2 regions of the Mesorhizobium sp. P2_E9 genome follow, and region 1 is predicted to be linked to the other one. Evidence: predicted binding sites of a transcription regulator. Region 1 holds the regulator's gene; the other holds the start of a gene.
The links. The regulator LexA, encoded in region 1, represses DNA repair genes until DNA is damaged. The targets are predictions, from matches to a motif close to TGTTCNNNNTGTGTTCNG.
Positions count from the first base shown of each region.

Region 1 (7,225 bases):
GAGGACGGCTTCTTCCATTTCGCCGCACGCTCCGACGACATGATCGTCAGCGCCGGCTACAACATTGCCGGGCCAGAGGTCGAGGCAGCGCTGCTGTCGCATCCCGATGTCGCCGAATGCGCGGTCATCGGCGCCGAGGATGGCGAACGCGGCCAGATCGTCGAGGCGCATGTCGTGCTTGTGCAGGGCGTGGCACCGGATGCGCTGACCGTCAAGCGCCTGCAGGACCACGTCAAGGCGACGATCGCGCCCTACAAATATCCGCGCTCGGTCAAATTCATCGCCGCTTTGCCCAAGACCCAGACCGGCAAGATCCAGCGCTTCCGGTTGCGCACGGAGAAAATCAATTGAGCGAGCCCTACGATCCGGCGTCCGAAGGCGCACAGATGTCGTTCAAGGAACGCATGTCCTACAGCGACTATCTGCACCTGGAAAAAGTCCTGGAGGCTCAGACGCCGCTATCGTCGGCGCATGACGAGATGCTGTTCATCATCCAGCACCAGACCTCGGAACTCTGGATGAAGCTCGCTTTGCATGAGATCGGCGCTGCCATCCGCTCCATCCGCGCCGATCAGCTCGAGCCGAGCTTCAAGATGCTGTCACGCGTCGCCCGCATCTTCGAGCAGCTCAACAACGCCTGGGACGTGCTGCGCACGATGACACCAAGCGAATACACCGAGTTCCGCGATGCGCTCGGCCAGTCCTCGGGCTTCCAGTCCTGGCAGTACCGCGCCATCGAGTTCATGGCCGGCAACCGCAACCTCGCAATGCTCGGGCCGCACAAGCATCGGCCGGACCTGAGCGGCAAGCTGGAGGCGATCCTGGCGGAACCGTCGCTTTACGATGAAGCACTGCTGCTTTTGGCACGCAACGGGTTCGACATCGGTGCCGATGCCAGGCGCACGGACTGGCGTGAGACGCGCACAGAGAATGAAGAGGTCCTGGTCGCCTGGCAGACCATTTATCGCGACCCGCAGCGCTACTGGATGTTCTACGAGCTGGCCGAAAAGCTGGTCGATTTCGAGGACTATTTCCGCCGCTGGCGCTTCAACCACGTCACCACGGTCGAACGCATCATCGGCCTGAAGCGCGGTACCGGCGGCACGTCAGGCGCGTCCTATCTGAAGAAGATGCTCGAGGTCGTGCTGTTTCCCGAACTGTGGACGGTTCGCACCCGGCTATAGTTTTCTCAGGTCACCGCCGTCTTGACGGCGAAGCGGGCGTCCTGCCAGGCGCCGGTGCGCAGGATATCCTCCAGCACCTCGACCGCATGCCAGACGTCCCTGTAGCCGACATAAAGCGGCGTGAAGCCGAAGCGGATGGTCGACGGCGCGCGGAAATCGCCGATCACGCCGCGCTCGATCAAGGCCCGCATCACCTGGTAGCCATGCGGGTGCAGGAACGACACCTGGCTGCCGCGCGCATTGCCGTCGCGCGGGCTTTCGAGTTCGAGACCGTAGGCGCCGCATCTGGTTTCGACGAGCTGGATGAACAGGTCGGTCAAGGCGATGCTCTTCTTGCGCACCTCTGCCATGTCGACATCGTCCCAGATATCCAGCGCGCCCTTCAGCGCTCGCATCGACAACATCGGCTGGGTTCCACACAGGAACCTGCGGATACCGACGCCGGCAGCAAAACCCTGTTCGAAAGCGAACGGCCGCGCATGGCCCCACCAGCCGCTCAGCGGCTGATGGACATCGTCGTGATGGCGTGTAGCGGCATAGACGAAGGCGGGCGCGCCCGGGCCGCCATTGAGATATTTGTAGGTGCAGCCGATGGCGAAATCGGCATTGGCGCTGTCGAGCTCGACCGGCAAGGCGCCGGCCGTGTGGCAGAGATCCCAGACGATCAGCGCGCCAGCCTGATGGGCCTTGCGCGTCAGCGCGGCCATGTCACGCAACTGTCCGGATTTGTAATTGACGTGGTTGACCAGGATGACCGCGACGCGCTCGTCGATCAGCTCTTCTATGGTTGATGCATCGACGCCTTCGAGCCGCAGCACCGTGCCCGGCCGCGTCGAGGCCACGCCTTCGGCCATATAGAGATCGGTTGGAAAGCTGTCGCCCTCGGCAACGATGACCGAGCGGTCCGGCCGCATGTTGAGTGCGGCGTGCAGCACCTTGTAGATGTTGATCGAGGTCGTATCGCAGACCACCGTCTGGCCGACCTCAGCGCCGATCAGACGGCCGAGCTGGTCGCCAAGCGCGACCGGCATATCGAACCAGCCGGCGGTGTTCCAGGCGCGGATCAGGTCCTGCGCCCACTCCTGCGTCGCCGCCTTCTGCAGCTCATTGAAGACGGTGGGTGCCGCGGCGCCCAGCGAATTGCCGTCGAGATAGATCACACCTTCCGGTAGAACGAACCGGTCGCGCATGGCGCGCAGCGGATCCGCTGCATCCATGGCTTCGACTGCTGCGAGATCAAGCGTTGCATTCATGATCGATTGTCCTTCGCGCAGAGGCGCGCCCAGATGAACACGTCAGGTGAAATCGGCTGGCCGATCATGGGCAGTCGGCCAGACCCTGTCAAACATTATATATAATTTACGCCATGGAAGGCTTTCATATATAATCGTTTGGGGTGGCAGCCTAAGGATGGGACAACGATGCCGGATGAAGGACTCTCGAAGACGGAAGCGGCCTACAGGCTGCTGCGTCGCGATATCCTCACGACCCGTCTGCGGCCCGGCGCGCCGCTCAAGCTCAGTACGCTGCGCAACAGCTATGGCATTGGCTGGACACCGTTGCGCGAAGCGCTGTCGCGACTGGAGGCGGAGCGCCTGGTGACTTCCATCAGCAATCGTGGCTTTGCCGTCGCTCCGGTTTCGCGCATCGAATTGGAAGACCTGTCGCGCGCCAGGTGTGTCGTCGACCTGCCACTGCTCCAGGAATCGATCGAGAAAGGTGGCCACGATTGGGAAAACGCCGTCGTCGCCGCGCATTACCGGCTGTCGCGTTGCAAGACCGCGGTCGACGATCCATCCGACGCTGTGGTCGACGAATGGGATGAAAAGCACGAGGCTTTCCACGCCGCCCTGCTCAGCGGGGCAGCATCACCCTGGCTGCTGACCTTCCATTCCACGATCGCGGATCAGTTGCGTCGCCATCACCGTTTTCTCGGTCTAGCGCCAACGCTGCGGGCGGCCGCCGGCCTGCAGCATGGTTACGAGGAAGCCGTGGAAGCGCTGCGCCAGGCGGTCGCAATCGAACACCACACCGCGCTCATGGAAGCGGCGCTCGATCGCGACGTCGAGCGCGCGAAAACCCTGATGATCGCCCACATTGGTTATACGCTGCATGTCTATGTCCATGCCGGCGACGGCAGCATAAACAAGCGGTAGCGCAACGAGGACCATGGACCAAAGCCAGTATGGCAATTTCTCGGTCAAGTTGGCGTTTTGGCTTCGTTTCGTTCACGGCAGGTCAATGATCGGTGAAAGGGCGAAAAACCTCTCATCGAGCCGTATCGGCAACTGATGCCAGACCTCGGAACAGGATAGGCCACAGGCCATTAACCAAAACAATTTCAAAGCCAACGGGCGCACTGCGGCGGCAGGCAGACGTCGGACACGGCCCGCTGCCAGGCGCCAAATAATTTCAGACGTCTTAACAAATTCACTAAACTTTAAACGGTTGCAGAACACAACTGGAACAGATAGTGTTTGTTCTGGGTTTGTTTTTCGATTCTGGTTCAGACCTTTTGTTCAAGCCTTGGGGGCTGCCATGCTAACGCGTAAGCAACATGAACTCTTGATGTTCATTCATGAACGGTTGAAGGAAAGCGGCATTCCGCCCTCCTTCGACGAGATGAAGGAAGCGCTCGATCTCGCCTCCAAGTCAGGGATCCATCGCCTGATCACGGCGCTGGAGGAACGCGGTTTCATCCGCCGGCTACCCAACCGGGCACGCGCGCTGGAAGTGCTGCGGCTGCCGGATTCGATAGCGCCCGGCCTCAACGCGGCAAAGAAATTCTCGCCAAGCGTCATCCAGGGCAGCCTCGGTCAGGGCGGCCTTGGCCGTCAGATCAAGCCGGCATCGTCGCGCTTGCCCGCGGCCGGCAATGACGACGACGTGGTTTCCGCCGTGTCGATCCCAGTGATGGGGCGTATCGCCGCCGGTGTGCCGATCGATGCCATCCAGCATCAGACGCATTCGATCTCGGTGCCGCCGGACATGATCATGGGTGGTGAGCACTATGCGCTGGAGGTCAAGGGCGACTCGATGATCGAGGCCGGCATCTTCGATGGCGATACCGTCATCATCCGCAACGCCGATACCGCCCAGCCTGGCGAGATCATCGTGGCGCTCGTGGATGAAGAGGAAGCGACGCTGAAGCGGTTTCGCCGAAAGGGTGCCTCGATCGCGCTCGAAGCCGCCAATCCGGCCTATGAGACGCGTATCTTCGGCCCCGACAGGGTCAAGGTACAAGGCAAGCTCGTCGGGCTGATCCGGCGCTACTGACCAGGAACGGCAGCTGGCTTTTCGGGTTTGCGCCAGGGCGCCAGCCCCCTCGCCTCACGTGAAAATTTTCGCTGCGCATGCCAGGGCCGATACGGCCCGTCCACCGCGAAGCTGACGATTGGCGGACCGGTCGCTGATTGACGGTCGAAGAAGACGGCAGCACTGCCCTTGCGGGCGAGCTGCCGTTTGGTGACGACGAGAACCAGCGGATTGTGGCAGGCGTCATAGCCCGTTGCGTCATTGACGACGATCAAATCGGCGAAACCGCAGGCCTTCCAGGTGTCCTTGCGGTCTTCGACATGCGCGATGATCGCGCCGGACGGGTGCCGGGCGAGACAGACGCCGTCCGTGCAATAGAACGGCGCTCCCGGTGGCAGATTGACGGCATCGGCAATGTCGAATTGGCCCTCCGCCTTGTTGAACATCTCCGGCACGACGATGGTTTCGGATGTCAGCGCGCGTTTCCAATTGTCGACGGTGAATTCATTCGGACGCGCCCGGCTGACCGCGAGTTCGCCGCCACCGATCGGCAGCGCGACCAGCCGCGCATCTTCGGAGATCAAGACATCCGGCGTTCGCGTATCCGACACCGTCAACAGGCCGGCAAGTACGAATGGCAGTGCTGCGAGCCGCAGCCAGGTCGTCGCCATCGTCGCGATGACCAGGGCGATGGTCACCAGCAAGACGGATTGCTGCGAGATCAGCCCGACCGCATCGACCGGAGAGCGTTCCGATATCCACGCCGATATCGCGATCATCGCCGTCAGGCCTTTGCCCATCAGGTAAAGGGATGGCGCATCCAATCCGAACGGCATCAGCAACGCGCTGGCAACGGCCAGGAACATCACGACTGACACGATCGGCATGACAGCCAGATTGGCGAACAGGCTGAGCGGCGACACCCGCTGGAAATGCCAGATGGCAAACAGCGCCGTGGCGCAGCCGGCAATGATGGAGGTCATGGCCAAGCCGCCAGCCGCCAGCAGGAATTTCCGCGTGAGAAAGCTTGGCAGGGACCGCTTTGGCGGTGGCGGTCTTGCCTTTCCCGCACGATGATCCGCCCAGCCGGCATAGGCGCCAACCAATGCCGCGGTCGCGGCAAACGACATCTGGAAGCTCGGGCCGACGACCTCATGCGGCGACACCACGATGACGGCGATCGCCGAGATCGCCAGATTGCGCATGGTCAGCGCCGCGCGATCGAACAGGACGGCAATCAGCATCACCGCCAGCATGATGAAGCTGCGCTCGGCGGCAACGACGACGCCGGAAATGACGAGATAGGCGGCGATCGAGACCAGCGCTGCGGCAGCAGCGTATTTCTTCACCGGACGCCGCGCTGAAAAATCCGGAAACAGCGCGAAGGCGCCGCGCAGCAGACCCATAATGGTGCCGGCGACAAGCGCCATATGCAGTCCGGAAATAGAGATGATGTGATAGATGCCGGTGCGCCGCATCGCTTCGTTGATTTCGTCGGGAATGCCTGCGCGGACACCAACGATCAGCGCTGCCGCGATCTCGCCTTCAGCACCGCCGACCGTGGCCCTGATATGGTCGGCGATCGCTTCGCGGGCATTTTCTATCCCGGAGAAAAGCCGGGCCGAGAGCGGCATCTCGTCGTCGGCGGCGGAGACAAGCTTTGGATTGCCGAGAAAGAAGCCGCTGCCGCCGATGCCGGCGAAATAGCTGTCGAAGGAGAAATCATAGCTGTCCGGCCGCACCGGGCCGGTCGGCGGCAACAGTTTGGCGTAGCCGGTGACCAGGGAGCCGGCAGTCATTTCCGCCGGGATATTGCGCGCCGAAAGCCGGACCCTTTCCGGCGCATAGCGCAGTTTCGGCCGCGCGGTGGATGTCACGTCTATGGTCAGCCGGGTGCGGCCGGTCTCCATCTGCTCCAGCGAGACGACGCGGCCGGTCAGTTGTGTCGATATTTCCGAACCCAGCATCTGGGTACCCGCCCGCCATGTCTCGACCTTGGCGGCAAGCAGGCCAAGCGCGCACAACAATGCCGCCATGAAGCCCAGATGGGTTTTCGGCCAGGAGCGCGAAGCAAGCGCGCAGATCGCCATCAGCACGACGACCGCGACAGGCCTTGCAAAATCAGGCTCCACTGCCAGCGAATAATAGCCGATCGCTCCAGCGGCCAGACAGACCGGCACCAGCAGGAAGGCGATGCCCCGATCAAGTTCCAGCTCCGCCGCGATAGCCACGCTGTGGCGCAGACGAGGCAGTGAAATCCGGCCCAGTTGCCGGCGCACACGCACGATCCGGCCTGTCTCGGTGGACGGAATTGGCGCTGGACCATTCGCCGGCAACGCTGGCTTACTGGAGCCCGGCACAAGGGGCGACAGTGGCGATGGGGTCGTCAGAGGCGTCGCAAACAGAGACCGTTCGCTGACGCCGACAACAGCGTCCTCGCCTTGATCCGAGCCCCAGCCTCGTCCAGCCATCGGGTCTGCCCCCTAGACCTCCTATGCTACATGAACGCGCAAAGCGCTAAAGTCCGCGCGACCATGCCTAATTTCTGCGCGTGGTCCGGGAAGGCGAGTTACCGCTTCTCGACCATTCAGCCTACTGACGGCATTCATTGCCTGCGAAGCGGTATGATCTGACGATCCCGCCGGAGATACGCCAATCTATCGTGCACCACATTGTATAGACACTGGGCGCGATGCCGCCAGAAGAGCTCGTATAGATCGTGTTCCCGATGACGGTCGAAGTATAGGATGGCGCCACCCCACTGGTCGAACCGACCATCTTGTGAC
Region 1 is NZ_JBFUET010000004.1:362,835-370,059, reverse strand. Features, by position in the region: gene AC1D05_RS10160 (AMP-binding protein) at 1-351, shown strand, start outside; gene kynA (tryptophan 2,3-dioxygenase) at 348-1,184, shown strand; gene kynU (kynureninase) at 1,190-2,437, opposite strand; gene AC1D05_RS10145 (GntR family transcriptional regulator) at 2,606-3,340, shown strand; gene lexA (transcriptional repressor LexA) at 3,723-4,460, shown strand; gene AC1D05_RS10135 (ComEC/Rec2 family competence protein) at 4,454-6,910, opposite strand; gene AC1D05_RS10130 (hypothetical protein) at 7,032-7,225, opposite strand, start outside.

Region 2 (7,225 bases), on a different contig from region 1:
CGCCGAGCGCGAGATAGAACGCGCCCTCGGCGGCAATGGTCGGTGCGTCGCGCAGGTAGACCTGCATGAACTGGCTAGGGCGCAGATGCGTCCAGGCCACGCCAGCCGCTTCAAGATAGCGCTCGACCTCCTCATGCATGCGGGTGAAGCGGAATTTCGTCGCATCATAGCCGATGTTGGATTCGGCACCGGAGAATTTTATCACATGCGCGACACCGGCCTGCCTGCAGGCATCGACGAAACGACACTGCGTTTCCGTCATGTCTTCAGCGGCGGTCGAAATCATCAGCACGCGGTCGATGCCGTCGAGCGCGGCGCCAAGCGTTTGCGCCCGGCGCATGTCGCCCTCGACCAGTTCGACACCGGCAAGGCCGCCGAGCCCTGCCATAGACGCCCGGTCCGCATCGCGAACCAGCGCCCTCACCTCATGCTTCTGCCGCGCGAACTCGCGCATGATCGCTTTGCCGTTCAGGCCCGTGGCGCCCGTCACCAGGATCATCGTCTTGTCTCTCCGTCTGGGATTGCTTCGGCGGCCACACCGGCAACCGCACCTTGAAGACGAACAGATGCGGTCAAAGGATTCTGCCCAAACAGGTTTTCGGTGAAATTTCTTCGCTGCGCCTGCAGTCACCTCGCCGGCGCGTAGCGGTTGACCACCATGCCGCAGGCATAGGCCTTCGAGCCGAGCAGAAGCAGCTTGGCGAAACCGCCCTGGTCGAAGATGCGGCGGCCAGCGCCCAGCACCGCCGGGTTGATGAACAGCTGGAATTCGTCGACCAGCCCGGCCGCGATCAGCGCCGAGGCAAAGCCGGCGCCGCCGAAGACGGCCATGTCGCCGCCCTCGCCCACCTTCAGCGCGGCGACCTCACGCGGCAGGTCGCCGCTCACCACCCTCGTGTGCTCCCAGCGCGAGGTTTTTAGCCTATCACTCGGCACCACTTTCCGCGCCTCCACGATGCGCTGGGCGAAGGCATAGAATGGATCGGTCGGATACTTCTTCGCCGCATGGCCCCAATGGCTGAGATAACCCTCCTCGGCCATCTTGCGGCTGAGCAGGATCGTGTCGATGCCGGCGAAGACAGTGTTGAAATCGCGCTTCAACTCCTCGTCCCAGCGGATGTCGTCGCCCCATTCCCAGAGCTGCCAGGGATGGTCTTCATTGGCACCGACAAAGCCGTCGATCGACATCTGCATCTGAAGAATAAGCTTTTTCATGGCGTTCGCCTCGTTTTCGGATTCTATGCGGAAAGGCTCATGCCGCGCTTTGCGAGCGGGCGAAGGCTTGCGCCCAGCTCTCGAAACTGGTCGGCGTGGCGCTGCGGACCGACGGCGCCTCCAGCGCACAGCGCTCGCCCTTGTTGAAGCTCGCCGCCGTTTCGCCGAGCGCATCGACAAAGCTCGCCGACATTCCGTTGGCGATCATGCCGGCGCGGGCATCGGCGAAGGCGGCGGCATGATAGGCCACTTGCCTGCCGACCGCCTTGCCAAGGATCGCGGTGGCTTGTTCGAAGGTGTAGTAGCCGCCGCCATGCAGTTCGACGACCCGCTCGGTGGGGAACCGGGCAGCGCCCAGCAAGGCGGCGGCGCGCTGCCCGACATCGCCGGCCGCAATCAGCGGCATCGGCAGATCGCCGCGGAACGGCGTGGCGAAGACGCCGGAAGCGGCTTGCTGGACAAAGGCCATGCCCTTGGCAAAATTCTCCATGAAGAACGAGGCGCGCAGGAACACCAGCTCGTCGAGCCCGAGCACTTCCAGCCGTTCCTCCATCAACGCGGCACCGAGCGAGGTTCCCATCCTGAGATGGGCGTTGAGGCCGCTGAGCAGCACGACGCGGCGCACGCCTGAATGCGCGATCGCTGTTGCCAGCCGCTCGCCGACCTCGTCCTCGAAGCGATGGAGATCCGGCGCGGTGACGTCGAACGGGATCATCACATAGGCGCTGTCGGCGCCGGAGAAGGCAGCCTTCAACGCATCCGCATTGTCGAGCGCAACGCCCAGGCTACGCGCCACGCCGCGCACCGCGTGCCCCTGCCCGGCCAGCACGGAAGCGACTTCCATGCCGACCTCGTTGGTGGCGCCGACAACCACGATGGTTCGCGGTGCGATGGCGGCATCGTTCTCGATCGCTTGCTGGTTCATGTCGTCCTCCTCTGCGAAACCCAGCCATCATGGCCGGCAAATGATTTACTTTTGGAACCATTTGACGCATGCAGATAATGATGTCAATAGTAAAGTGATTTAAAAATGGAACCATAGAGATGTCGACGCGCGAAAGATCCGGCTGCCCGATCAATCTGTCGCTGGAACTGCTCGGCGACCGCTGGACGCTGCTCATCATCCGCGACCTGACCTTCGCCGGGAAAAAGCACTTTCGCGAGTTCCTGCAGTCCGATGAAGGCATCTCCTCGCGCACGCTGGCCGAGCGCCTGCAGACGCTGCAGGACGAAGGCATCCTCACCCGCAGCGACGACCCGAGCCACGGGCTGAAAGCGATCTACCGGCTGACCGAGGCCGGCATCGACCTTTTGCCGGTGCTGGCCACGCTCGGCGCCTGGGGCAGCAAGCACCGCAAGGCGGACGACAAGCTCGCCCGCATCGCCGACGAACTGGCGGCCGGCGGCGAGCCGGCACTGGAACGGATGAAAGCGGCGCTGCGGGCGGAACATATAGTTTAGCCGCCGCCTCCCGTTCCACTCAGGACTGCGGCCGGGAGACACAGGTAATCGGTTTCCCTTGACAGCAATCACCTTTTGTTCTCTATCTGTTCGCATCTATCAGCAACTGCGGATGAGCGGTCGGGATGGAAACGACAGCCACCATCCTGCATGCCGATCTCGACGCGTTTTATGCCTCGGTCGAGCAGCTGCTTGACCCGTCGCTGCGCGGCAAGCCGATCGCCGTTGGCGGCGGCGTGGTGCTGGCTGCCTCCTATGAAGCGCGCGCCTTTGGCGTGCGTGGCGGCATGCCGGGGCGCAAGGCGCGCGAGCTTTGCCCGCAGCTGATCTTCGTCGGCGGCAATTTCAGCCACTACCAGCGGCTGGGCGACGCGGCGATCAAGGTGCTCGATGATTTCACGCCGGTGGTCGAGCGCATTTCCATCGACGAGGCCTTTGCCGATGTCGCCGGCTGCACGCATCTCTTCGGCTCCCCGCAAGACATCGCCACGGCGATCCGCCGCCGCGTGCGGGCCGAACTCGGCCTCCCCATCTCGATCGGTGTGGCCCGCACCAAGCATTTGGCCAAGATCGCCTCGCAGGTCGCCAAGCCCGACGGGCTGGTGGTGGTCGATCCCGGCACCGAGCTGGCCTTCCTGCACGATTTGCCGGTCGGCCTGATGTGGGGCGTCGGCCCGGCGACCAAGGCGCGGCTGGCGGAGATCGGCGTCGAGACCATCGGCGAGCTGGCAAGGACCCATAGCGGCGCGCTGACCAGGCTGCTCGGCCTCGCCGCCGGCGAAAAGCTCGCCGCCCTGTCATGGAACCGCGACCCGCGGAAACTGGAGACCAAGCGCCGCGCGCACTCGGCCGGTGCGCAATCGGCACTTGGCCAGAAGCCGGCCGTGGCTGATGTCATCGTGCCGACACTGCTGCATCTGGCCGACCGTGTCGCCAGCCGGCTGCGCGCCAAGGCGCGACCCGGCCGCACGGTGACGGTGCGCGTGCGCTTTGCCGATCTCAGCGCCGTCACCCGCTCGATCACGCTGGACCAGCCGATCTCGGCGACCACCATGCTGGCCGAAATCGCGCAGGACCTGGTGCACGGCGTGCTCGCCGACCACCGCCACGAAAAGACGATCTCGCTGCTGGCCATCTCGGTTTCGCATCTGGAGGAGAGCGCCGAGCTGCAGCTCGACCTGCCGCTTGGCCTCGCCGACGAGAAGCGCCGGCCGGGCAGCAGAAAAGGCCTCGCCCGCTTCGGCGCCGACCGCGCCATCGACAAGATCCGCGAGCGCTTCGGCAAACAGGCCGTCGGCTACGGCACGGTGGCGCTCGAAGCGGCGCGCTCCGTGCCCGACGAATTCAGGGAACTGGCGGAAAAGGAACTGTGAGCGCGCTTGGCGCGATTGGTCACCCGAAAGTGCCCGCGCCAGCATGGTAACCGACGGGCGGCAGCCCGTGAGAAATCTTGATCTCCGCACACTGGCTATTCAAGTAAGGTGTAGTCGCCACAGGCCTTGGAACCCGATGTTCGCACCTTTCATCGTTTGCGTGTTGGTCACAGCTCTCAGCGCAATTGTCAGTCTCGGTTTCTCCGTAGCTGCCGTCATGAACGGAACCGGCAACGCCCGGACAGTCGCATCGTACGCCTGTGCACGCAGCGCGGCTTTGGTGGTCGCAAGCGTCGTGCCACTTTTTACAGGTTCGACGGAATGGCTTGAAGCCATCGCCTGGACAATGATCCTCGTGCAGGCTGGGGATGCCGTCATAGGCACCACGATCGATGATCGAATGAAAACCTTCGGCCCGGCCGGTACATCGCTCGCCAACCTTCTGGCTCTCCTGTGGCTCATCCAGTCTGTTCAATGAGATCACGACAGACAGGCTCAGCGCGCGAAAGTTGCCGGCTTCGCGCGAAACCGCCACGCCGCTGACACCCGGCGGGCGCTGGATTCCACACCGTTCCACCTTCCAACGGCCGAAGGTGTCGTCGCCGGCAACGCTTGCCAAATCCCGTCACGCCGCCCATACAGCGGCTTCGGCGGATTGCCATCCCGAGAGGTCCGCGCCTCTCCCATCTTGCCGGGGATACTGTCCAATGCCTGCGACGCCGTACCCTTGGTCGAAGCCTTGACGGCCTCCTCCCCCGCCCCGTCACTATCTCTTGCCAGCCTTGGCTGGTCGGAGTTCTTCGCCGATCAGCTCGAGTCGGGCGAGGCAAGCCTCATCCCGACGCGCATCGCCATGGTCCACCGTGACCGCTTGGCCGGCCTGTCGCAGGCGGGGCAGGTAGATCTGACGCTGCCGGCGAATGCCAACACCGGCGACTACGCCGTCGGCGACTGGGTGCTGGTCGAGCCGCATGACCAGCTTGTGAAGCGCCGCCTGACCCGCAAGACGGTGCTGGAGCGCCGCACCCAGGGTGGCCGGGTGCCGCAGCTGGCCGCCGCCAATGTCGATACGCTGTTCATCGTCACCTCCTGCAATGCCGACTTCAACATCGCCCGGCTCGAGCGCTATCTGGCGCTGGCCAACGAGGCCGGAACGACACCCGTGATGCTGCTGACCAAGGCCGACACGGCAGAAGACGCCGAGACCTACCAAAGCCAGGCCGCCGCGCTGCAGCGCGGCCTGGCCGTGGTGACGCTGAACCCGCGCACATCGGATGCCGCGACAGCACTCGCCGCCTGGTGCGGCGCGGGGCAGACGGTGGCGCTGATCGGCTCCTCCGGTGTCGGCAAATCGACGCTGGTCAACACGCTGGCGGGATCGGCGCAGCACTCGCCGCAGCAGACCGGAGCCATTCGCGAACACGATGCCAAGGGACGCCACACCACCACGGCGCGGTCGCTGCATGCGATTGCCGGCGGCGGCTGGGTGATCGACACGCCGGGCATGCGCACGCTACAGGTCAGCGACGTCGGCTATGGCATCGACACGCTGTTTGCCGAGATCACCGAACTTGCCCCATTGTGCAAATTCCGCGACTGCACGCATGTGCACGAACCGGGCTGCGCGGTGCAGGCTGCCATCAAGGCCGGCACGCTCGATCCCGAGCGTCTTGCCCGCTGGCGCAAACTCTCCGAAGAAAACCAGCACAACACACCGGTTCAAACAGGACCTCGCGGCGCCAAGTCCCCCACGGGCCGCGGCAAGCGGCGCTGACGACCGTCCTACTGCCTACTGCCTACTGCCTACTGCCTACTGCCTACTGCCTACTGCCTACTGCCTACTGCCTACTACCCTACTGCCCTCAAAGCCGCGCCGTGCCGAAAACCCGGTCCCACAACAGCGACGTCACGCCGAAATTGGCGTTGTCGTCGATATGGTGGTGCACTGCGTGGCGGCGCTTGAGCGTGTAGAGATAGCTGGGATGGGTGGGATGCCAGTGGTGGATCATGTGGTGGACACTGATGTACCAGAGATAGCCCAGCATCAGCCCGCAGCCGACCGCGCTGGCGGTCGCGAAATCCGAGATCAACCAGACGGGCAGTGCGATCAACGCATGCACGCCGAGACTGAGCCAGGTCGGCGTGCCGACCGGACTGCGCTCCTCGACATGGTGACGGTCGTGCAGGTCCCTGATGTAGGGAACGTGATGCAGGACGAAGCGGTGCAGGACGTATTCGATCAATGTCCACAGGCCGAGACAGATCAGCACCATGCCGATCCATTCCGGCGCGCTCTCTTCCCCGGCCTCGATCAGCCCGGCTACCCCCAAGAGGGCGATCACCAGCGGATAGACCACGAAATCGCTGTAGTAGCCGATCAGACCCAGTTGCATTCCGGACGCCCCATCTGATTCTCGACGCCGCCCCAGAAACGATGCTACCAGATTGCCTAACTCGCGGGTGAGGTGCAATGCAGATGCATCTGACATAGCGTCGCAATTACCCGGTGCAAGTTCGCCACCCATGATCCCTGCAGAATCAGCCGACTTCGCACCAGCGCCGCAAACGGACATGCAATCATGGCAAAACGCAGTGCGGGCCTGCTGATTTATCGTCGAAGCGATGGCGAACTCAGGGTGCTTCTGGTTCATCCCGGCGGCCCGTTCTGGGCAAAGAAGGACGATGGCGCCTGGTCGATCCCGAAAGGCCTCGTCCACGAGAACGAGGACGAGCTGTCGGCCGCACGACGCGAGACCGGGGAAGAACTCGGCATCACAGTCGACGGCTCCTTCACGCGCCTCGGCGATTACAAGCAGCCAGGCGGCAAGATCGTCATCGCATGGTCCGTTGAGACGCATGCCGAGATCGACGTCGCCACGATCAAGAGCAACAATTTTACGATGGAATGGCCACCGCGGTCGGGGTCGATGAAGGAATTTCCGGAGGTCGACAGGGCCGGCTGGTTCAGCCTGTCAGAGGCCGAGGTCAAGATCCTTGTCGGACAGCGTCCGATGCTATTGGATTTGGCAGAGCAACTGGGTGTTGAGTGATCTCCGGACAAGGATGGGATCCGCTGTCCTCACCCAAACCGCGCCGCCGTCCACGCCCCGCCGGCCGCGTTCGACTCCACCGCCGCCGCGACAAACTTCACCCCTCGCGCACCATCGACAACATCC
Region 2 is NZ_JBFUET010000011.1:138,101-145,325, forward strand. Features, by position in the region: gene AC1D05_RS21105 (SDR family oxidoreductase) at 1-499, opposite strand, end outside; gene AC1D05_RS21110 (dihydrofolate reductase family protein) at 628-1,215, opposite strand; gene AC1D05_RS21115 (NmrA family NAD(P)-binding protein) at 1,253-2,140, opposite strand; gene AC1D05_RS21120 (winged helix-turn-helix transcriptional regulator) at 2,260-2,676, shown strand; gene dinB (DNA polymerase IV) at 2,802-4,049, shown strand; gene AC1D05_RS21130 (hypothetical protein) at 4,186-4,527, shown strand; gene rsgA (ribosome small subunit-dependent GTPase A) at 4,777-5,823, shown strand; gene AC1D05_RS21140 (sterol desaturase family protein) at 5,912-6,442, opposite strand; gene AC1D05_RS21145 (NUDIX hydrolase) at 6,629-7,099, shown strand; gene AC1D05_RS21150 (Gfo/Idh/MocA family protein) at 7,129-7,225, opposite strand, start outside.
Region 2: the regulator LexA is predicted to act here: its motif matches at 2,753-2,770, upstream of dinB (DNA polymerase IV).